Regions from separate parts of the Micromonospora maris AB-18-032 genome, predicted to be linked through region 3. Evidence: riboswitches for the same ligand, from Rfam matches in the RefSeq annotation. Region 3 holds a riboswitch; each other region holds the start of a gene.
What was found. Region 3 has a riboswitch for cobalamin ahead of VAB18032_RS01500 (ABC transporter substrate-binding protein). Riboswitches for the same ligand answer to the same signal wherever they lie in the genome.

Region 1: it holds a riboswitch for cobalamin, as region 3 does, so the genes downstream of both, VAB18032_RS13630 (ribonucleoside-diphosphate reductase subunit alpha) here and VAB18032_RS01500 (ABC transporter substrate-binding protein) in region 3, are expected to answer to the same signal.
Region 2: it holds a riboswitch for cobalamin, as region 3 does, so the genes downstream of both, VAB18032_RS11645 (acyl-CoA thioesterase) here and VAB18032_RS01500 (ABC transporter substrate-binding protein) in region 3, are expected to answer to the same signal.
Region 4: it holds a riboswitch for cobalamin, as region 3 does, so the genes downstream of both, metE (5-methyltetrahydropteroyltriglutamate--homocysteine S-methyltransferase) here and VAB18032_RS01500 (ABC transporter substrate-binding protein) in region 3, are expected to answer to the same signal.

Annotation. Positions count from the first base shown of each region.
Region 1 covers NC_015434.1:3,035,775-3,037,966, reverse strand. The annotation lists gene VAB18032_RS13630 (ribonucleoside-diphosphate reductase subunit alpha) at 1-1,236, opposite strand, end outside; cobalamin riboswitch at 1,372-1,577, opposite strand; gene VAB18032_RS30090 (endo-1,4-beta-xylanase) at 1,818-2,192, shown strand, end outside.
Region 2 covers NC_015434.1:2,551,652-2,553,843, forward strand. The annotation lists gene VAB18032_RS11635 (MFS transporter) at 1-386, shown strand, start outside; gene VAB18032_RS32235 (hypothetical protein) at 428-718, shown strand; cobalamin riboswitch at 746-961, shown strand; gene VAB18032_RS11645 (acyl-CoA thioesterase) at 1,081-1,593, shown strand; gene VAB18032_RS11650 (LysE family translocator) at 1,654-2,192, shown strand, end outside.
Region 3 covers NC_015434.1:302,200-304,391, forward strand. The annotation lists gene VAB18032_RS01495 (M14 family metallopeptidase) at 1-834, shown strand, start outside; cobalamin riboswitch at 963-1,095, shown strand; gene VAB18032_RS01500 (ABC transporter substrate-binding protein) at 1,181-2,116, shown strand; gene VAB18032_RS01505 (FecCD family ABC transporter permease) at 2,148-2,192, shown strand, end outside.
Region 4 covers NC_015434.1:2,767,789-2,769,980, forward strand. The annotation lists gene VAB18032_RS12455 (transcriptional regulator) at 1-19, opposite strand, end outside; gene VAB18032_RS12460 (hypothetical protein) at 16-735, opposite strand; cobalamin riboswitch at 857-1,068, shown strand; gene metE (5-methyltetrahydropteroyltriglutamate--homocysteine S-methyltransferase) at 1,183-2,192, shown strand, end outside.

The sequences.
Region 1 (2,192 bases), 2.7 Mb from region 3:
CATCCACCCGTTGCCGGTCTGCGCGAGGGTGCGCATCATCCGCCCGTACAGGTCGCGGGCCTTGACCGTGCGGACCGCCTTCTTCTCCGCCGCCCGGTACGCCTCGTCGAACGCCTCGCCGTACAGGTCGGGCAACTCCGGCGCGTCGGAGGGGTCGATCAGCGACCAGTCGCCGTCGGCCTCCACCCGGCGCATGAACTCGTCCGGGATCCAGTTGGCCAGGTTCAGGTTGTGCGTACGCCTCGACTCCTCCCCGGTGTTGTCGCGCAACTCCAGGAACTCCTCGATGTCCGGGTGCCAGGGTTCCAGGTATACGCAGGCCGCGCCCTTGCGCCGGCCACCCTGGTTGACCGCCGCCACCCCGGCGTCGAGGGTCTTGAGGAACGGCACGATGCCGTTCGAGCGCCCGTTGGTGCCCCGGATCAGTGCCCCACGACCCCGCACCCGCGTCCAAGAGATGCCGATGCCGCCGGAGAACTTCGACAGCTTCGCCACCTGGTGATACCGCTCGTAGATCGAGTCGAGTTCATCGCGGGGCGAGTCGACAAGGAAACACGACGACATCTGGGTGTGTCGGGTGCCGGAGTTGAACAGCGTCGGCGAACTCGGCAGGTAGGCCAGGCTGGACATCAGCCGGTAGAAGCCGATCGCCTCGCCGGGCGTCTGGGACAGCCCGCAGGCGACCCGCAGCAGCCAGTACTGCGGGGTCTCCACCACCTGCCGGGTCTGCGGATGCCGCAGCAGGTACCGGTCGGCGACGGTGCGCAGCCCGAAGTACTCGAACCGCAGATCCCCCGCCGGGTCGACGGCGTCGTCCAGCTTGCGGGCGTTGCGGGCCACGAACGCGGCGGTGGCGTCGCCGATCAGGCCCAGGCCGTGGGCGTACCGGATGGACTGGCTGAAGCTGGCCACCTGCTGGCCGCGTACCTCCTTGTCGACGAACGCGGCCAGCAGCCGCGCCGCGAGCCTGGAGTACTGCGGCTCCTCACCGATCAGCTCGGCGGCCGTCTGGATCGACAGCTTGTCCAGCTCGGCGGTGGTCGCACCGTCGTACAGGCCGCTTATCGTCTTCGTCGCCACCCGCAGCGGGTCGATCTCGTCCAGGTCGGTGACCCAGCGCTCCACCGCCTTGACGATCTTGTTGACGTCCACCGGCTCGGTGTCGCCGTTGCGTTTACGCACCTGCATCACGTGCCGGCGTTGCTCCGGCCCCGCCTGTGCCCGGGTCACCGTCATGGCCCCTCCTCGTACCGGTCGGTGAAGGTCGACGGGCACGCGGGAGGACGCCGCCGGTCACCGGACGGACTGACTGCCGTCGACGACCAGCTGATGGCGTCGGCCGTCCCGCGCGGCCTTCGACCGCCGCACACGTACGCGTGCGGCGCGCTGGCAGGTCTTCGGACTCGTGGGCGTGTTCGTGCCTACTGGCCGTCGCTTCCCAGACCTGGCGGGCCCAGTGCTTCGTTGACGGCGGTCGTTCCCACTCACCGCTGCGGGGCAGTCCCGGAATTCCACCGGGTTCCCTCTTGCCTCGGCCGTCGTGGAGTGACTGCCGAACCAGCTGCGGGCACTACTATATATGGGAACGGGCCAGGAACCTCAACACCACATGCTGTGTCGCCACGCGTGTCGATCGAATCATCCGCCCGAGCGCGACGACCGCCGCCGAGGCAACCGACCCCACGCATCTTTCCGAAAACTTCCGGAAGTTCTGGCTATGCCAATCGGGTCGACATAGCATGCACGCGCTTGGATCTGTCCGGAAACCCGACGTCAGGCACCCCCACCACTGTCCAATTTGCGTAAGGGACCAGTCGATGCGCCTGTGGAATCCGTCCCAACGATCACGACGCCGATCACGAACTTTCGCCGTACTCTGTTCGGCCGCGCTCGTCGCGGCCATCACCGTCGCCCCCACCCCGGCCGTGGCCGACGAGGTCGTGCTCAGCAACGACTTCGAGTCCGGCTCGTACGCCCCCTGGGGACCACGCGGTGACGTGACCCTCGCCATCGCCGACGAGGGTCACGACAGCGACGGCAGCCTGTCGGTCACCGGCCGTACCGCCAACTGGCAGGGACCGGCCACGAGCGCGACCGCGCTGATGCGGCCCGGCAACCGATACACGGTCACCGCCTGGGCGAAACTTCCGACCGGCACCGAGGGCAGCGCCGGTGTGCACTTCACCGTCGAG
Region 2 (2,192 bases), 2.2 Mb from region 3:
CGCTGCTCGGCTACGGCACCGGGCCGGCTGTCGCGGTGGTCGGCGTCCTGGGCATCGCGTTCGCCGGGCTGCAGCTGTTCGCGTTCTCGATGGTCCCGGATGCGGTCGCGGCCGCCGAGCAGCGCGGTACCGTCCGGGCTGGCGCCTACACCGGTGTCTGGACTGCCACCGAAGCCACCGGCACCGCAATCGGCCCGTACGTGTACTCGGCCGTGCTCGCCCTGGGCGGCTTCATCTCCACCACCGAGGGGCAGACCGTGACGCAGCCGGAGTCCGCCCACACCGCCCTGTTGATCGGCTTCACCGTGGTCCCGGCGGTGCTGATGGCCGCGGCGCTGACATTCCAAGTGCGCTGGAAGCTGGATCGGACACGCCACACCGGTTGATTTGTGCTCAGGCCGGCACCGGTCGCCGGGCGAAAGCGCGCATGGCCAGCGTCCCGAGCATCGGGCCGGGAGCCAGCAGCCAGAATGCCCAACGCCAGCCGACGGCGTCGGCCAGGAATGCCGCGACGGCGGCGGGTGTGGCGGCGAAGCGTAGCGGTGAACTCAGACAGCAGCCACCGCTGACCTTCGGGGCGGCGAACGCGGCCCTGGCGGCCGGGCCCATCACCCACGCGCAACGGCAGATCGCCGAGACCGCAGATACCGGGGTGTTCGTCATCGTCGGCCCCACCAACCATCAGGACAACGAGACGGCGGTCACCAACGACACCTGACACGCCAGCACCGCCTGGTGGACTGAGTACGATGGTCGCGGCGCTGGTTCGCCCGACCTCGACAGGACGGGCGTCGTAAGAGGGAACCCGGTGAGAGTCCGGGACTGCCCCGCAGCGGTGAGTGGGAACGACCGCCGTCAACAGCACTGGGCGCACCTGCCTGGGAAGCGATGGCCAGTAGGAGACCGGTACTGCCCGGTCACGCCCGCGAGTCCGAAGACCTGCCCGCGCCGCGTACACGACGTGTGTGCGCTGCCGTCGACCTCGCGGGTGGGTCGAGCGGGTGACACGCCACGGTCCGGCGTGTCCTCGACGTGCACCCAGCCGAGTAGGCGGTGTGCTTCCCGAGGACGGACCACGCAATGCACGACACCACTACGCTCGCCGGTCGGCCATCATCGGCATCGCACCTGACCCTGTCGCAGATCATGGACCAGCACCACACCAACCTGATGGGCACAGTTCACGGAGGCCGGATCCTCAACCTCATCGACTCCGTAGCCGGGGTGGTTGCCGCCCGGCATTCCGACGGGCCGGCGGTCACCGCCGCCATCGACGAGACGGCCTTTCTCCGCGCGGTACGGGTCGGCGATGTGGTCCACGTCGACGCCCGGATCACCTGGGCCGGACGCAGCTCCATGGAGGTGGCCGTCAAGGTGACCGCAGACCGGTGGGACCGGGCCGTGCCCCCCACCGACGTGGCCACCGCCCACCTGGTCATGGTGGCGATCGACGACGACGGACATCCTCGCGCCGTCCCGCCGTTGCTACCCGAGACCGACGGGGATCGGCGACGCTACCGCGAGGCACAGATCCGCCGCGAACACCGACTCGCGCTACGCCGCGCTCTGCTTGACGGTGCCGAGGAGGGCTGAGCCTTGCTCGGACTGTCAGTAACGACCCTCGTGGGCTACCTTGCCGTGATCGCCGTTCTCATGATCACACCCGGTCCCGACATGATGTTCGTCCTCACCAATGCCACCCGCTACGGCGCCCGATCCGGCGTCATCGCTGCACTCGGCGTCGCCGCGGGAGAAACCATCCACGTCGCGGCGGTGGTCTGCGGCCTGGCCGCGGTGATCACCGCATCGCCGGTGCTGTTCACCGCCATCCGCTGGGCCGGCGCCGTGTATCTGGTCATCCTCGGAATCCGAGCCGTACGCCTCAGCGGCACCGCCAACCACAGCCACCCCGAGCGCGGCGCAACGCCTCGCCAGGCATTTCTGCGCGGGTTGGTAACCAACCTGCTCAACCCGAAGATGATCATGTTCAGCGTGGCGTTTCTGCCCCAGTTCGTCGATCCAGCTGCCGGCGACCCCACCGCCCAGCTCATCCTGCTCGGTGCTCTGTTCGTCGCCGTGCAGCTCACAGTTGACGTCACCCTCGGCGCGGGCGTCGGACGCCTGGCGCATCGAATGACCGACGGACTCTGGTCACGGCGCATCAACCGACTCTGCGCGTTCGCCTTCGTCGC
Region 3 (2,192 bases):
ACCATCGGTCGGCAGATGGCCGCGACAAACAACTTCACCCCGCAGCAGTCCAGTGACCTGTACATCACCGACGGCAGCAGCATCGACTGGATGTGGGCGGTGCACGGCATCTGGGCGTACACCTTCGAGCTGTACCCGCGCTCGGCCTCCGGCGGCGGTTTCTACCCGCCCGACGAGGTGATCCCGCAGCAGACCTCGCGCAACCGGGAGGCGGTGCTCATCCTCGCCGAGTACGCCGACTGCCCGTACCGGGCGATCAACAAGCAGGCCCAGTACTGCGGCGGTGGCAGCGGCGGTACGACTGTCTGGTCGGACACCTTCGAGACCAACACCGGCTGGACGATCAACCCCAACGGCACCGACACCGCGACGTCGGGCCAGTGGGAGCGGGGTGCCGCCCAGGCCACCAACTCCAGCGGGGCCAAGCAGCTCACCCCGTACGCCGGCAGCAACGACCTGGTCACCGGTCGGCTCGCCGGCTCCGCCGCCGGTGACTACGACGTCGACGGCGGCGTGACAAGCGCCCGCTCCCCGGCGATCACCCTGCCGTCGAGCGGCACGTTGACGCTCTCCCTGGCCTGGTACCTGGCCCACGGCTCGAACTCGTCGTCGGCCGACTACTTCCGGGTCAGCGTGGTGCACAACGGCGGCACCACGACCCTGCTCAGCCAGGCCGGCGCGGCAAGCAACCGCAACGGCGCCTGGACCACCTCGAACCTCAACCTCACCCCGTACGCGGGGCAGTCGATCCGAATCCTGGTGGAGGCTGCGGACGCCTCGACGGCCAGCCTGGTCGAGGCGGCTGTGGACAACGTCACCATCACCGCCTCCTGAACCGACGGGGCCCCGCCACACCCCCCTCGCGCGGGGCCCCGTCTTCAGGAAATGACTCGGGTACCAGATGCGTGGGTCGGCTCGACGTCGAGCCGACCCACGTGGCTGCTCCCCACGGCTCGGCGGGGCGGCCACCGGGCGTGCGCTACGGTTCTACCGACCCGCCACAGCGAAGTCGGTGTGAAACCGGCGCTGTCCCGCAACTGTGATGCCCCCGAAAGGGGGACGAGCCAGGTCGCCTGTGGCGCGGTCGCGACACGCGCTCTCGAGGAAGGGCGCCTCGCCCACGGGTGCCTGTGGCTCCCTGTCGGCGAAGCACCACACTCCTCGACCGACAGGAGGACCGATGTTCAGACGTACCCCCCGGATTCTCGCCGCCACCCTCGCGGTGGCCGCGCTGGCGCTCGGTGCCTGCGCCGAGAAGACCACCGAGACCCCCACGGCCAGCGGCAGCCCGGCCGGCGGCGCCTTTCCCGTCACCGTCGGATCGCTGACGCTGGAACAGCGTCCCGAAAAGATCATCTCGCTGGCGCCGACCGCCACCGAGATGCTCTTCGCGGTCGGCGCCGGCCCGCAGGTCGTCGCGGTCGACGACCAGTCCAACCACCCGGCCGACGCGCCGAAGACGGACCTGTCCGGCTACCAGCCCAACGCCGAGGCGATCGCCGCCAAGAACCCTGACCTGGTGGTGCTCAGCGACGACCGGAACAAGATCGTCGACCAACTGGCGGCGCTGAAGATCCCGGTCTACCTGACCCCCGCGGCGCAGACGCTCGACGACACGTACCAGCAGATCACCGACCTGGGTGTGCTCACCGGCAACGCCACCGCCGGCGCCGACGTCGTGCAGCGGATGAAGGACGACATCGCGAAGATCGTCGCCGAGGTGCCGCAGCGGGTTCAGGCACCCACCTACTTCCACGAGCTCGGCCCGGAGCTGTACACCGTCACCAGCAAGACCTTCATCGGCTCGATCTACTCCCTCGCCGGCCTGGAGAACATCGCCGACGCAGCCGACGCGGACGGCAAGAGCGGCGGCTACCCGCAGCTCTCCCAGGAGATGATCGTCGCGGCCAACCCGGACTTCGTCTTCCTCTCCGACGTCAAGTGCTGCCAGCAGAGCGCCGCGACGGTCTCGGCGCGCAGCGGCTGGGCGGGCATCAACGCCGTACGCGAGGGCCAGATCGTGGAACTCGACGACGACGTCGCCTCCCGCTGGGGCCCGCGCGTGGTGGACCTGCTGCGCGCCATCGTGGACGCCACCACCAAGGCCGAGAAGTGACGAACGGCAGGCGTTGACAGGGACCCTTCCCATGCGCCAGGCGTTGAAAAGGGGACCGTCCGTCTCGCCCGCGACC
Region 4 (2,192 bases), 2.5 Mb from region 3:
CCCCGCTCGCGGCGGTCATCGCTGCCGCCGGCGGGCCACCGCGAAGCCGACCGCGCCCAGCAGCAGCACGGCGCCGTTGACGATCTGCGGCGGCAGGAACTCTCCCAGAATTCCCGCGTATCCCCAGTCGGGGTGCCAGAAGATGTTGATCGGCACCAGCACCACCGCCAGATACCCGAGGGTGAACACCAGCAGCGCGACGTGGCGCTCCAACCAGGCCAGCACCAGCAGCGCGACCCCGATCGCGCCCGCCGGTGCGACCAGACGGTCCAGCAGCATCACCCAGGAGGGGAGCGGTTGGGTGGGCGCCGGGCCGGCCAGGTACAGGCGCGCCAGCAGCCACAGAACGGTGAACAGGACGGTCAGCGCGACGCCGGTGATCACGTACGGCAGCACCCGTACGCCCAGCCCCCGCGACCGGGCGACCCGCACGGCGTAAACGGCGATCGCCGTGTACGCCAGCAGCAGCGCCGGCGGCCAATAGAACATCGCGCCGTCACGCCGGACGTGGCACCAGGAGCCGTCGTTCACGTCCGTGACCCACGCGCTCGCGGATCCACAGTCGGCTCGGAGGGAGTACCAGTCGATCGGAATCGCCACGAACGTCACCGCGGCCAGCACCAGTAGCGCAACCCAGGTCACCCGCTGGTCAAGACGCACCCGGCGGGCGAGGGCGCGCACCTCCGACAGCAGCTGGCGGGGGTCGCCGCTGGTGGGTACCGAATCAGCAGTCATGCCAACAGGTTTCCATAGCAAACCTATTTCCGATAGTGCTTTCTTGAGCGGTTACCGTGCTCGCCCTGACACCCATCCCGCCCGTCGGACAGCGTGACGCGGAGACGACCATCCGGCCCGTACGATGGCGAGCGGCGCTGGTTCGCCCCATCCCGCCAGGGTGGGGCGTCGTAAGAGGGAACCCGGTGAGAGACCGGGACTGCCCCGCAGCGGTGAGTGGGAACGACCGCCGTCAACGAAGCACTGGACCACCAGGTCCGGGAAGCGACGGCCAGTAGGTGACCTCGTGTCATGCCCGCGAGTCCGAAGACCTGCCAGCGCTGCGCACGCCACCGGCGTGCGCCGCCGGCGGCCTCTCGGGAGGGCCAGGGCGGAAGCGGGCACCGTGAGATGTGCCTGCCTTCCCTCCCCGGGGCCGCTGGGCACTTCGAGGGAAGGACCCCACAGGTGACTACCGCATTCGGCCAGAGCACTGTGCTCGGCTACCCACGTATCGGCGTCGATCGTGAGCTGAAGAAGGCCGTCGAGGCGTACTGGGCCGGCACCATCGACGTCGACGCTCTGGAAAGCACCGCCGCCGGGCTGCGCGCGCAGGTGTGGCGGACGCTGCACGACGCCCGCCTCGACGCGATCCCGTCGAACACGTTCTCCTACTACGACCAGGTCCTCGACACGGCCGTCGCCGTCGGCGCGATCCCCACCCGCTTCGCCCGGCTGGGCCTGCCCGCGCTGGACACCTACTTCGCCATGGCCCGCGGCGTCGACACCGAGCCGGCACTGGAACTGACGAAGTGGTTCGACACCAACTACCACTACCTGGTGCCGGAGATAGCCCCCGACACCGTCTTCACCGCGAACCCGGCGAAGGCGCTGGGCGAGCACGCCGAGGCCCGCGACCTGGGCATCACCACCCGACCGGTGTTCATCGGGCCGGCCACGTTCCTGCTGCTGGCCAAGGGCGACGATCCGTTCGCCCGGCTCGACGACCTGGTCGACACGTACGCCGCGATCCTCACGGCACTCGCCGAGGCGGGGGTGGCCTGGATCCAGCTGGACGAGCCCGCCTACGTCGCCGACCGCACCCCGGCCGAGATCGACGCCCTACGCCGCGCCTACATCCGGCTCGGTGAACTCACGCACCGGCCGAGGATCTTCGTCGCCACCTACTTCGGTGACCTCGGCGCCGCACTGCCGGCGCTACTGGACACCCCGGTCGAAGCAATCGGCCTGGACCTGGTCGCCGGCCCGGGCAACCTCGACCGACTCGCCGCTGCCGGCCCACTGGCCGGCAGGACCATCGTCGCCGGCCTGGTCGACGGACGAAACATCTGGCGTACCGACCTGCGCGCCGCGATCGCGGCCGGAGCGACGGTCGCCGGGCTGGCCGACCACGTCGCCGTCGCCACCTCCTGCTCCCTGCTACACGTCCCGGTCGACCTGTCCGCCGAGACCCGCCT